3 regions of the Nitrosomonas limosa genome follow, and region 3 is predicted to be linked to each of the others. Evidence: predicted binding sites of a transcription regulator. Region 3 holds the regulator's gene; each other region holds the start of a gene.
What was found. Region 3 encodes sigma-54, which starts transcription at its own class of promoters, with help from an activator protein. Its sites were predicted from a motif close to TGGCACNNTTCCTGCT; they were not measured.

Region 1 (4,209 bases), 1.5 Mb from region 3:
CGGAGGGCGGCTGCCGATATGCAGGCCCGCCATTTCCCGGATCGGTGTTGATTCCAGAAAGAATTGCTTGAATCCCGGTGTTTCATAGACAAGATTCCGATAAGCCGTGAATGATGCGGATGCCAGTTTCTCCATGACAGGATAAAAGCGATCCGAATTCGTGCCAAGTGAATCGTGACTGAGCAGCGTCGCTTCCATCGTCGCCGCCACCAGGGTTTCCAAATTGCGCCGCCCGATTTCGGGTTCGGCATATTTGCTGCTGATGACTTCGCCTTGTTCAGTCAACCGTATTTGACCGTTGACGCTACCAGGCGGTTGCGCCAGAATACTTTGGTAACTCGGTCCGCCGCCTCGTCCCACGGTGCCGCCACGGCCGTGAAACAACCGCAATTCAATCTGGTGCTTGGCAAAAATTCTTGTAAGCTCGATTTCCGCTTTATAAATTTCCCAATTCGAAGTGATAAAGCCGCCGTCTTTGTTGCTATCCGAGTAACCAAGCATTACTTCTTGCACATTGCCGCGCGAAATCAGAAGCTTGCGATAATAGGGCAATGAAAATAACTGATCGATGATTTTGTTGCAGTTTCGCAAATCCGAGATCGTTTCGAACAATGGAATGATGTTAAGGTGTAATTGCGGAGATTCACCGCTTTGTAATAGACCGACTTGTTGCAGTAAATAAGCGACTTCCAGGACATTGATGATGCTGGTTGTCATGGAAATAATGTAGTTCGGCAGGGCGGCACGGCCGAATCGCCGGTGAATGTCGGCTGCACAGTGCAAAATGGATAATTCCGATTGAGCCAGTTCGGAAAAATCATCATATGACGATAGTATCGGCCGGGGTTGGCTGATTTCTTGCAACAGCCACTCGATGCGCTGGGTCTCGTCAAGTTGCGCATAACCGTTTTTGCCGCTGTGATGTTCGTATAATTCGCTGACTACTTGCTCGTGGATCTTACTGTGCTGCCGCATATCCAGCGGAGTTAAATGAAATCCGAATACATCCGCTGCACGCCGCAAATTGCGTAGCGCTCCTCGGGCGATCCAAGCGGATTTGTGCTGTTTCAATGAGTCAATGATGATATCGAGATCGCGCAAAAACTCCGCGCAATCGGAATACGGTTCTCTCTTTTCCGCCGTACTCAGTTGCAAAACTTGGTGTCCGAATTGTTGCGCGGTTGCCACCAAACGTGCAGCGATACTGAGAAAGATCCGGCGATAAGGCTCATCGGATCGGTTGGGAATATCGGGGGCGCTGGCCACTAATCGCTTGACGTCATCGCTGACGTTAACCAATTGTTCGGTTAGACTCATCGAACGGCCGATTTTTTGTGCTGTTTCTATGTAATAAGTTAGCGCAACTGATGATTGCCGCTCAACCGCGCGCAACATTACATCATGCGTGACAAATGGATTGCCATCGCGATCGCCGCCAATCCAGCTGCCAATTCGTAAGAAAGAGGTAACCGCAGGAATATCGTGCTTATTCAGGCGATGTTCGAGAAAATCCTCGATCTTTGCATAAATATGGGGAATTTCGGACAAGAATGTATAACTGTAAAAAGCCAGGCCGTTTTCGATTTCATCGTTAACCGATAACCGACTAGGCCGTAGCATACGTGTTTGCCACAGAATCTCGATGGTTGCACGTAAGTTTTCTTCGTTATGACGTAATTCGTTAGGTGTCAGCTCGGTTCGCGCCCGTTCTCTTAACAATCGCTCAATAGTCAACTGGCAATCCAATATACTCCGGCGCTGCACTTCTGTCGGATGCGCTGTTAAAACAGGCGAAACAACCGCTTTCTTAAAGAAATCGAATAGAATAGCGGGTGCGTTGTTGTCGCTGGACAACACACGTTCAAGCGCCAGTGTCAAACTACCGTCCTGAAGCGGTGAACCAGCACGCAGGTGCGCGCGGCGGCGGCGGTTATGATGAACATCCTCAGCGATATTGGAAAGCAGTGAAAAATAACTGAATGCGCGCACAACCGGCAATGAGTCATCATCGCTCAAACGTTTCAGCAGCGTATCCAACTCTTGGCGAGCAATCGGGTCCTGGTCCCGGTGAAAACGAATCGCGGTTTGACGGATATTCTCGACGAGTTCGAACGCATCATCCCCTTCTTGCTCGCGCAAAGTATCACCCAGCATGCGCCCAAGAAAGCGGATGTCTTCGCGCAGGGGTAAATCTTTGTCGTCTAAAATGTTATCACTCACGCTATATTTTCCTGAATCGGCAGCTTCCATTTCATGACACTTCCACGGTTAAAAATGAACCCGGTGTGTACTTCCGGCAAGCCAAGTGAGCACCAGCCATGCTAAAATTACTTACTTTAGGAATTTCTTGATTTTTTTTCATCTTATATCGTAATGCCCAATTCACTATTAATACCCCGGAAAATCGTCATTGCTTCCCGGGAAAGTTTGCTTGCAATGTGGCAAGCCAAATACATCCAGAAACGTTTAAGCGAATTATACCCGCAAACTGAAATCAGCATACTTGGTATGACAACCCGCGGAGATCAGATTCTCGATCAGTCGCTATCAAAAATTGGCGGGAAAGGCTTATTTATCAAAGAGCTTGAGCAAGCTTTGGAAGACGGTCGTGCCGATATTGCGGTGCACTCCATGAAAGACATGCCGATGAATGTGCCGGAAGGGTTTCAGTTGGCCGCTATTACAGAGCGGGAAGATCCGCGCGATGCGTTTGTATCAAATCGCTACACTTCATTAGATGCATTGCCGCACGGAAGCGTGGTGGGAACTTCGAGTTTGCGGCGTGAGAGTCAATTGCGCGCAAAGTTTCCACAGCTTCAGGTGCAACCGTTACGCGGCAACGTGCAGACCAGGTTACGCAAGCTCGATGAAGAGCAATATGCAGCGATTATATTGGCAGCGGCGGGTTTGAAACGCCTTGAGCTTTCCGCCCGTATCACTGCATTGCTGGATCCTGATCAAAGTTTACCGGCGGTTGGGCAAGGCGCGCTTGGGATCGAATGCCGGGCGGATCGCGCCGACTTGGTGGAGTTGCTGCAACCGCTCCATCACCAGGAAACAGCGTACTGTGTCGAGGCTGAACGTTCCATGAGCCGCGTGCTAGGAGGTAGCTGTCAGGTTCCACTGGGTGCTTTCGCAGAAATTATCGGGGATTCCCTTCAGTTGCGCGGTTTCGTTGCGCAACCCGATGGGCGGCGCATCGTCACCGGCGCTTTGGCTGGAAAACCGGAAACCGGTATTGCGATGGGGCAGCAGTTGGCTCAAAAATTGATTGCGGACGGTGCTGACGAGATTTTAGCGGCGCTAGTGCCAGCAGATGGATGGTAATGACATCCTCAGACAATAAACAACTCGCCGGGCTGAATATATTGGTAACCCGCCCAATTCATCAGGCGACTGTTCTCGCCGCAAGTATCCGTTCTTTAGGCGGCAATCCGATAGTCCTTCCAACATTGGAAATAGCGGATATCGATGATTATTCTCTGTTATGGGAAATAATTGACCGGCTGAACAAATTTGACTGGGCTTTGTTCGTTAGTCCCAATGCAGTAAACAAAGCAATGCCGTTAATAACTTCCCGGTGTACCTTGCCGTCTCATTTGAAAATAGCCGCGGTCGGTAAAGGCACCGCAGATACCTTGTTGCAATATGGTATCAGAGACATTTTGATTCCCAAAGGTAAGTTTGACAGCGAAGCATTGCTTGAGTGTAGAGAGTTTGCGGATATGACGGGCAAGCGCGTCGTTATTTTCAGGGGCTTAGGCGGCCGCCAATTGTTGGGAAATACACTCACACAACGTGGCGCAGTTGTTGAGTATGCCGAATGTTATATCCGCAAAAAACCCGAGATTGATACCACTCTGTTGCTATCCGATTGGTCGCAAGGCCAGCTTCATGCGGTCATTGTCACCAGCAGCGAAGGGCTTCATAATTTATTTGACATAATAGGTGGGCTTGGCCAACAATTACTGAAAGTAACACCAGTAATTACAACACATGAACGTATTGCGCAAGCAGCAAAAAAATTGGGATTGGAAAAAGTTGTTATAGCGCCGTCACCAGGCGATGCCGACGTGTTGGAAAGTATCTGTACATATTTTCAATCGACTGAGAATAGCTCTGCATAATATGACATGAAATAAGCATTCAAATTAATAAGAATGCGCAATCATAATATTGGATTAGTCGTTTGCATTTGTTTTTGGTATT
Region 2 (4,209 bases), 900 kb from region 3:
CGAACGTATATATAAAAAAACCGCCACAATGGACGGTTTAAAGATTAATCAGATAATTAGAATTTTTTGATGATTATTAATGGCCAGGTTTGCTTTTACCACCATAGGGACGTGGATCTTGTCCTTCTTTGACACAATTGCCATTGCCATCAACTCCATGTGGGCAATCTTCAGCAACCTGATCGGGATTACCCATATCGGCATTTGAGCAGGCCGCCAAGAAAACTAATAAAATTACAGCAAAAAACGATACTTTCATTATTTTTTCCTCATATACTAAATCTATAACAATAATTTATTGATCTTTGAGTATATAACAGAACTTAATAAAATTCCAAGTGACTAACATAGAAATCTTAAAATTTTTATCTATTCGTTTGTGAACTAGCGTTTGCGAGAAAAATTGCCATCAGATGGCAGCCATATTTTTCAAGCTTGCGAGCACCAATTCCCGTGACTCGGCTTAACTCATCGGTATTTTGCGGACATAAGCGCACCAGTTCCATAAGGGTTGCATCATGAAGGATCACATATGCTGGAACACCGTGTTCTCGCGCAGTTGCTGCACGCCAATTGCGCAATTGATTCCAAAGATTACGTTCACCCACATCCAAAATATTAGAACCATTGCTTGAATTGCTTTCATTTAACTGATTTATTTTGGTCCGTTGATGCAAAAAAACCGATCGTTGTCCTTTTAATACTTCGCGACTTGCCTCTGTCAATCGTAAAACACCATACTCAACACTATCGACTTTTAAAAAACCGAACGCAATAATCTGTCGAAAAATAGAACGCCAAGCACTGACCGATAGATCTTTACCAATGCCGAATGTACTCAGCTTGTCGTGATGCCACTCCATAACGCGACCTGTCAAGTTACCGCGCAGAACATCAATTAAATGCTTCACACCAAAATTTTGTCCTGTGCGATATACACATGACAATGCCTTTTGCACATCTATCGTCGCATCTAAAGTTTTCGGTGGGTTCAAGCAGATATCACAGTTACCACATGCCGACATGGCCACTGTTTCCCCAAAATAACTTAACATTTGCACACGGCGGCATGTCGTTGTCTCACACAATGAAAGCATCGCTTCCAATTTTCGAAGAGCTACCTGTTTATGTGAAGGGTTTGCTTCGGAATCTTCAATGAGTCGCTGTTGCTGAATGACATCTCCCAATCCATAAATCATCCAAGCATTCGCAGTTAATCCGTCCCGCCCTGCACGGCCGGTTTCCTGATAATAACCTTCAATGCTCTTAGGCAGATCAAGATGAGCGACAAAACGCACATTTGGCTTATCTATTCCCATTCCAAAAGCAATCGTGGCCACCATAATAATGCCTTCTTCACGCAGAAACTTCTCTTGGCTTTTATTTCGTTCCTGCGTACTCATACCGGCATGATATGCAACTGCGGGTAGACCCTGCTTGATCAGCCAAGCTGCAGTTTCCTCAACCCTCTTGCGCGACAGACAATATACAATCCCAGCATCCCCAGAATGCTCTGTAAGAATGAAAGTTAATAGCTGCGAATAACGATTGGTTTTATCCACAATGTGATAACGAATATTGGGGCGATCAAAACTGGAAATAAATACTTTGGCCGCACCCAATCCCAACCGCTCAATGATATCTTTACGAGTATCCTTATCCGCTGTGGCTGTCAAAGCAATGCGCGGAACTTCGGGAAAACATTCATGCAATATCGACAACTGCATATACTCTGGACGAAAATCATGCCCCCACTGGGAAACACAGTGGGCCTCATCAATTGCAAATAGTGCAATATCAATATTGGAAATTAAATTCATGAATCGAGCGCTTGACAAACGCTCAGGCGCTACGTATAGCAAATCGTAGCCTCCAGCCATAAGCTTCTGCTCAATCGACGCAGCTTCCTGCCAGCTGAGTGAAGAATTCAAAAATGCGGCTCGCACACCAATCTCATGCAGCGCAGCGACTTGATTACGCATCAAGGCTATTAATGGAGATATCACAATAGCGACACCATTGCGCATTAATGCTGGAATCTGATAACACAGCGACTTGCCACCACCTGTCGGCATTAAAACCAAGCAATCACCACCCTGAGCAAGGTGCGAAATGATTTCAAACTGTTGCCCGCGAAAGGCCGGAAAACCGAAAACTTCCTTAAGCAAATTAAGCGCTTGGGACATATTTGGTGGCTTCAAAAAAACGCAACCTTCAGTTATAGAGGATATTTTTTTCCACCTGACAATCAGTTCAGAAATATTGATTCGCGATGAAAAATTTGCGTGAATTATATAAACGTAGAGACTTGGCCAGCAATAGTACAGTAGAATGCACATCCGGGCATTTAAGAAATTGATTCCGATGAGCCAATTTACAAATGGAAGTCAGCAAGGTTCTAAATTACTCATGACGCTGTGCTGGTATAATTCCATCTGAATGTTTTTTAGTCATTAATTTTTTGTAACAGAAGCCTGGAGAAAATAATATGGTGGTAGCTGATGTTTTGAAAATGATTCAAGACAATGAAATCAAGTTTGTTGATTTACGATTTACCGACACTAACGGTAAAGAACATCACGTCACCATTCCCGCGCACACCTTTGATGCTGACAAATTTGAAGACGGCCACCCTTTTGATGGCTCTTCGATCGGCGGCTGGAAAAGTATTCAAGCCTCCGACATGTTGTTAATTCCTGATCCGGATACCGCCAATCTGGATCCTTTCATGGATGAACCAACCATACTGCTTACTTGCGATGTCGTTGAACCTGCTGATGGAAAAGGTTATAACCGGGATCCCCGTTCGCTTGCAAAGCGCGCTGAAATTTATCTTAAATCGACTGGCATTGGTGACGTGGCATACTTTGGCCCTGAACCCGAATTTTTCATATTTGATTCGGTACGCTGGCACACCGATATGGCCGGATGCTCTGTAAAAATCGAATCCGAGGAAGCTGCATGGAGTTCCGCACTCAAATACGAAAGTGGCAATATCGGCCATCGCCCAGCAATTAAAGGCGGTTATTTTCCTGTTCCCCCAGTCGATTCATTCCAGGATATCCGCTCGGCAATGTGCCTTACGTTGGAAGAAATGGGCGTAGGTGTCGAGGTACATCACCATGAAGTTGCCACTGCCGGACAATGTGAAATTGGTACACGCTTTAACAGTTTGGTCAAACGCGCCGACTGGAACCAGATTTTGAAATATGTGGTACACAATGTTGCACATTCCTATGGCAAAACTGCCACTTTCATGCCCAAACCGATCGTTGGAGATAATGGTTCCGGCATGCATGTGCACCAATCCATTTGGAAGGACGGTAAAAACTTGTTTTCCGGGAATGGTTATGCGGGTTTATCTGAAATCGCACTGTATTACATCGGCGGCATTTTGAAGCATGCAAAAGCACTAAATGCCATCTGCAATCCCAGCACCAACTCATACAAGCGCTTGGTGGCTGGTTTCGAAGCCCCTGTGAATTTGGCTTATTCGGCTAGTAATCGTTCAGCGGCGATCCGTATCCCACACACGAGCAGCCCCAAAGGACGTCGCATTGAAGTTCGATTTCCAGACCCGACAGCCAACCCGTATTTAGCATTTACCGCACTGATGATGGCGGGGCTCGATGGCATCCAAAACAAAATACATCCGGGCGATCCAATGGATAAAAATCTGTACGACTTACCGCCTGAAGAAGCCGCAAAAGTGCCCAATGCCTGTGCATCGTTGGATGAGGCATTGGAATGTCTCAATAAAGACCGTGATTTTCTGATCCGCGGCGGGGTATTTTCCAATGATATGATCGATGCATATATTCAGCTGAAAATGGAAGAAGTTATTTTGTTACGCACTACAACGCATCCAGTAGAATTTGATATGTATTACAGCCTTTAATCCGATCTGGGGTTGAATCATTGAATATTTCTTCGATTTACCCCAGAATGAATGCACATTTCGTGAAAATCATTTTCTGTAAAAAGGAGGAATATATAGTTCTTTTTTAACATTATCCTGAAGAAATCATTGATAAACTGACACTATGGTTGCAATTGTTACTAACTTTCATCTAGCACAATATGAAAACCAGCACATTTATTTTTCTGATTTTTCTGCAAATTATCCTTTCAACCAATGCCATTGCCGGATCAACCATTTATAAACATGTTGATAAAGATGGCAACATCACTTTTACCAACCGTCCTATC
Region 3 (4,209 bases):
CCCAATCAACAATCAGTTTGTGAATCGCGGCAGCATCCTTGCACTGCAGGATGTTTTCGCGAAACTGTTTATCGCTGAACATCTGCGCTAACTCGCTAAGAATTTGGAGATGTTTGTCAGTGGCTTTTTCCGGGACTAATAAAATGCAGGCAATATTGACCGGCTGACCATCCGGCGCATCGAATGGAATGCCTTCCTTCATTGTCACCAACGCGGCAACCGCTTCACGCAAACCTTTGATCCGGCCATGCGGAATCGCAACACCCTGTCCCAATCCTGTCGAGCCCAGCTTCTCACGCGCAAACAAGCTATCAAAAACCTGGCTCCGCGCAATATGATTGGTATTCTCAAATAACAACCCGGCTTGCTCGAAAACACGTTTCTTACTGGTCACGTCCAGATCGACAATGACATTGGAGAGTGGTAACAATTGCGAAATCTGATTCATGAAAAATAGATTTTATATACAGAGAATTAAGTTGAAACTTTTTGACCGCGACACAGCATTTTCAAAAAATCTCGGATATCGATAAAAAATAAAGCGAACAACGGCTTTATTGTAATGATCACTCCAATTCTTGATCTTTTAAGGCGCCGTGATTACGACGTTCCAGGTTTTTTTCCTTGTGCTTGAGTATCTGCCGGTCCAGTTTATCAACCAGGCTGTCGATGGATGCGTACATATCTTCGCTATCGGTCTCGACAAAAATATCTTTGCCGCGGATATGAACGTTAGCTTCAGCTTTTTGCTTGAGTTTCTCTACCGATAGAATGACGCTGACATCAATGACATGATCAAAATGCCGGGTAATTTTCCCGATTTTTGAAGTGACATAATCTCGCATTGCATCAGTGATTTCTACATGGTTACCGGTAAGTTTTAAGTTCATTATTATTCCCTTATTCTGTTAAATGGATTTACGAAGATTGGCTGCAGGAATCTGTAACGATTCCCGGTATTTTGCAATAGTGCGACGAGCAACAACGATTCCTTGTTGTTCAAGAATGCTGGAAATTTTATTATCGCTGAGTGGTTTCCTTGGGTTTTCTTCCTGTACCAACTGCTTGATTAATGCACGGATGGCCGTTGCAGAACAAGCACCTCCTGAATCGGTCGCCACATGGCTACCAAAAAAATATTTCAGTTCAAAAATGCCCCGCGGAGTATACATAAATTTTTGCGTAGTGACGCGGGACACGGTTGATTCATGAAGATTTAACACTTCCGCGATCTCCCGCAGCACCAACGGACGCATGGCAACATCCCCATGCTCAAAAAATTGCTGTTGCCGTTCCACGATGACGCTGGCTACTTTAAGGATCGTGCTTGAGCGTTGTTGAATATTTTTAATCAACCATTTAGCTTCATTCAATTGGTTCATCAAGCCACGTTCCGCATGATGCGCCTGCTTCAATATATTAGCATAGAGATGATTGATATTGAGACGCGGAATTGCAGCCCGGTTCAGGCTCGCTACCCAGGTTCCGTCTTTTTTGGTCACTGTAATATCCGGAACGATATAACGTTCGCTAGTTGAATTAAACTGCGCGCCCGGTTTTGGATTCAAGTTAGTAATGAGTTTTTGGATAGCTCGCAAGCTATGATCGTTACATCCCAATAATTTCTTGATTTGTATGAAATCATGGGATGCCAGAATTTCCAGATATTCCTGCACGACTTTAATGGCTTGCTCCCGGTAACATACTTCTCCGGGTAGCGCTTGTAACTGTAATACCAGGCATTCTTTAAGATTGCGTGCGCCGACACCGGCTGGATCATAATGTTGCAAACAATCGAGCGCGCCTTCCAGGTCATTTTGCTCAACCCCCAATTCTTCCGGCAACATTTCCTGCAATTCTCTGAGATCCTGCCACAGATAACCGTCTTCATCCAGGCTATCGATCAGCAAACGCACCAAACTCTTCTGGGGTTCTGAAATATGACTTAAAGAGGTTTGAAAATATAAATGGTCTCGCAAACTGAGCGGCTTGGCCGGTAACTGCAATGAATCACGATCGTCGTCTTCGTAACCACTCGCAGCCGGAACTTGATCCTGCGGCCATTCAGTACCGGAATCGTAATTATCTTCGGCGATATCCTCATTTGACGATGTGTTGTCTTCCGTGGAAGCTTCATCAAAATTGTCGGCGTTGGAAGCTTCGGCAGTTTCAAAGGTATTGTCTGAAGCCGAAACATTCCACTCTTCATACACTTCGAGCAATGGGTTTTCCTGCACAATCCGCTCGATCTCCTGGTTAAGCTCGAGCGTCGATAACTGCAGCAACCGGATAGACTGCTGCAACTGAGGTGTCAGCCGCAATTGTTGCGATAGTTTGAGTTGAAGTATTGGCTTCATGATTCAGAAAAAACAACGATTACTGAAAATACCGATTCAAGCCGTTTCACAAAACTACATCCGGAAGTGTTCACCCAAATAAACTTCTCTGACTTTCTCATTATCAATAATTTCTTCCGATCGGCCTTGAGCCAATACATGTCCGTCGCTGATGATATAGGCACGATCACAAATTCCTAATGTTTCACGAACATTATGATCAGTAATCAGAACCCCTATTTCCCGTTCCCGCAAAAAAGCAATGACTCTCTGAATATCCAGTACAGCAATTGGATCAACTCCCGCAAAAGGTTCGTCTAATAAAATAAATCGTGGCTGCGAGGCCAGCGCGCGTGCTATTTCAACACGGCGACGCTCCCCTCCGGATAAGCTGATAGCGGGATTATCCCGCAAATGGCTGATGTGCAAATCATGTAATAAATCGTCTAAATACCGCTGTTTCGTATCTTCATCCAAATTCTGCAGCTCTAATACCGCCAGAATATTTTCTTCCACAGTCAAACGCCGGAAAATCGATGCTTCTTGCGGCAAATAACTCAACCCTAATTTTGCTCTTTGATGTATCGGCAATTGACTTAAGTCTTGGTCATCCAGAAAAACTCCGCCGCTATCCAGCGGAATCAATCCAACGATCATGTAAAAGCAAGTTGTTTTGCCGGCGCCGTTAGGTCCCAGCAATCCGATAACTTCTCCACTCCCAAGCGAGAAAGAAACATCCTGCACGACTGTGCGCGATTTATATCGCTTTTTTAAATTGTTTGCTCTTAACTCGCTCATCTGCTGGCACAACTTTAAAATAATTGGAGATTAAGGGTCTATTCAGATTTATTTTTAGGCTGAATAGTTATTCGCACACGCTTGTCGGGGCCCGATTCCACGCCGCGTTCCTTGCTGCCTTTTACCTGAAAAAACTCGCTATTCATATCGTAGGAAATATAATCACCTTGAACTTCATCGGTGCCGCGTTTCAACCGGGCTTGCCGGAACAATTCAATCTTGTCGGTTTTGCTATCGTATTCAGCCCGCTCGCTCCAGCCTTCTACATATTCATCAAGCCCATCCCGCTTCTGCCGGAAAGTTACGAGATCACCCATCGCGGTAGCATGGCGGAACCCTTGCACATCTTCTTTCATAATCATTTTATCGGCAGTGATCCGCAAAGTTCCTTGGGTCAAAATCACATTACCGGTAAACACGCTGACCCGGCTGCCTTCTTTGCGGTTGACATCCTCAACGGTCGCACGGTCAGCTTCCAGATAAATTGGCTTTTTCCGATCACCCCGTTCGGCATTGGCCGTATGCACAAGCAGTAAACTCAACAAACTTATAGCGAAAATTATTTTCATCATATGTCCAAATTACTTCGTATTGACTGCTCTTACACTGGATAGTAGTTGTATCATGCCAACGCGATTATCAAACTCCAAACCGGTTGCCTTGATGGTGGTATCAAATCTGGAAATAGTGACCGGTTGATCCGTTTTCACCAAATTTTCTTTAGGAATCAAATGCAAGAAATCAGTCACCAAAGTGATATTGCTGTTATCCTCATCAGTGCCTCGCACCGCAGTCACATTCCCGGTTAGATAAACATCTTCCCCTTTGTTGATAACTTCAGCGCGATTCGCATAGAGACGCATCAGGGGATTTTTGGGATCGGCATTTGTGAAACTCACTTGTTCCAGTTGAGTCACTTCCGAGTCCAAAAAATGAAAAAGTTTATGAGCGGTAAATTTGCGTTGTATCTGATATTCATAATCCATTCGAAAACCGGATAGCTCTTCAACAATATAATCGGGATTTAAACTCAAATTTTCGTCTTGGACATATTCTGGTGGGCGAGTCATATAAT

Region 1: ppc (phosphoenolpyruvate carboxylase) is a predicted target of sigma-54. The motif match lies at 2,309-2,324, and genes of this name have one in related genera.
Region 2: glnA (type I glutamate--ammonia ligase) is a predicted target of sigma-54. The motif match lies at 2,422-2,437, and genes of this name have one in related genera.

What each region holds. Positions count from the first base shown of each region.
Region 1 covers NZ_CM135180.1:2,415,832-2,420,040, forward strand. The annotation lists gene ppc (phosphoenolpyruvate carboxylase) at 1-2,250, opposite strand, end outside; gene hemC (hydroxymethylbilane synthase) at 2,374-3,327, shown strand; gene ACV7NC_RS11200 (uroporphyrinogen-III synthase) at 3,327-4,127, shown strand.
Region 2 covers NZ_CM135180.1:3,033,427-3,037,635, reverse strand. The annotation lists gene ACV7NC_RS14170 (hypothetical protein) at 77-259, opposite strand; gene recQ (DNA helicase RecQ) at 366-2,186, opposite strand; gene glnA (type I glutamate--ammonia ligase) at 2,489-3,898, shown strand; gene ACV7NC_RS14155 (DUF4124 domain-containing protein) at 4,081-4,209, shown strand, end outside.
Region 3 covers NZ_CM135180.1:830,700-834,908, forward strand. The annotation lists gene ACV7NC_RS03750 (PTS sugar transporter subunit IIA) at 1-448, opposite strand, end outside; gene hpf (ribosome hibernation-promoting factor, HPF/YfiA family) at 567-890, opposite strand; gene ACV7NC_RS03760 (RNA polymerase factor sigma-54) at 909-2,357, opposite strand; gene lptB (LPS export ABC transporter ATP-binding protein) at 2,412-3,134, opposite strand; gene lptA (lipopolysaccharide transport periplasmic protein LptA) at 3,173-3,676, opposite strand; gene lptC (LPS export ABC transporter periplasmic protein LptC) at 3,716-4,209, opposite strand, start outside.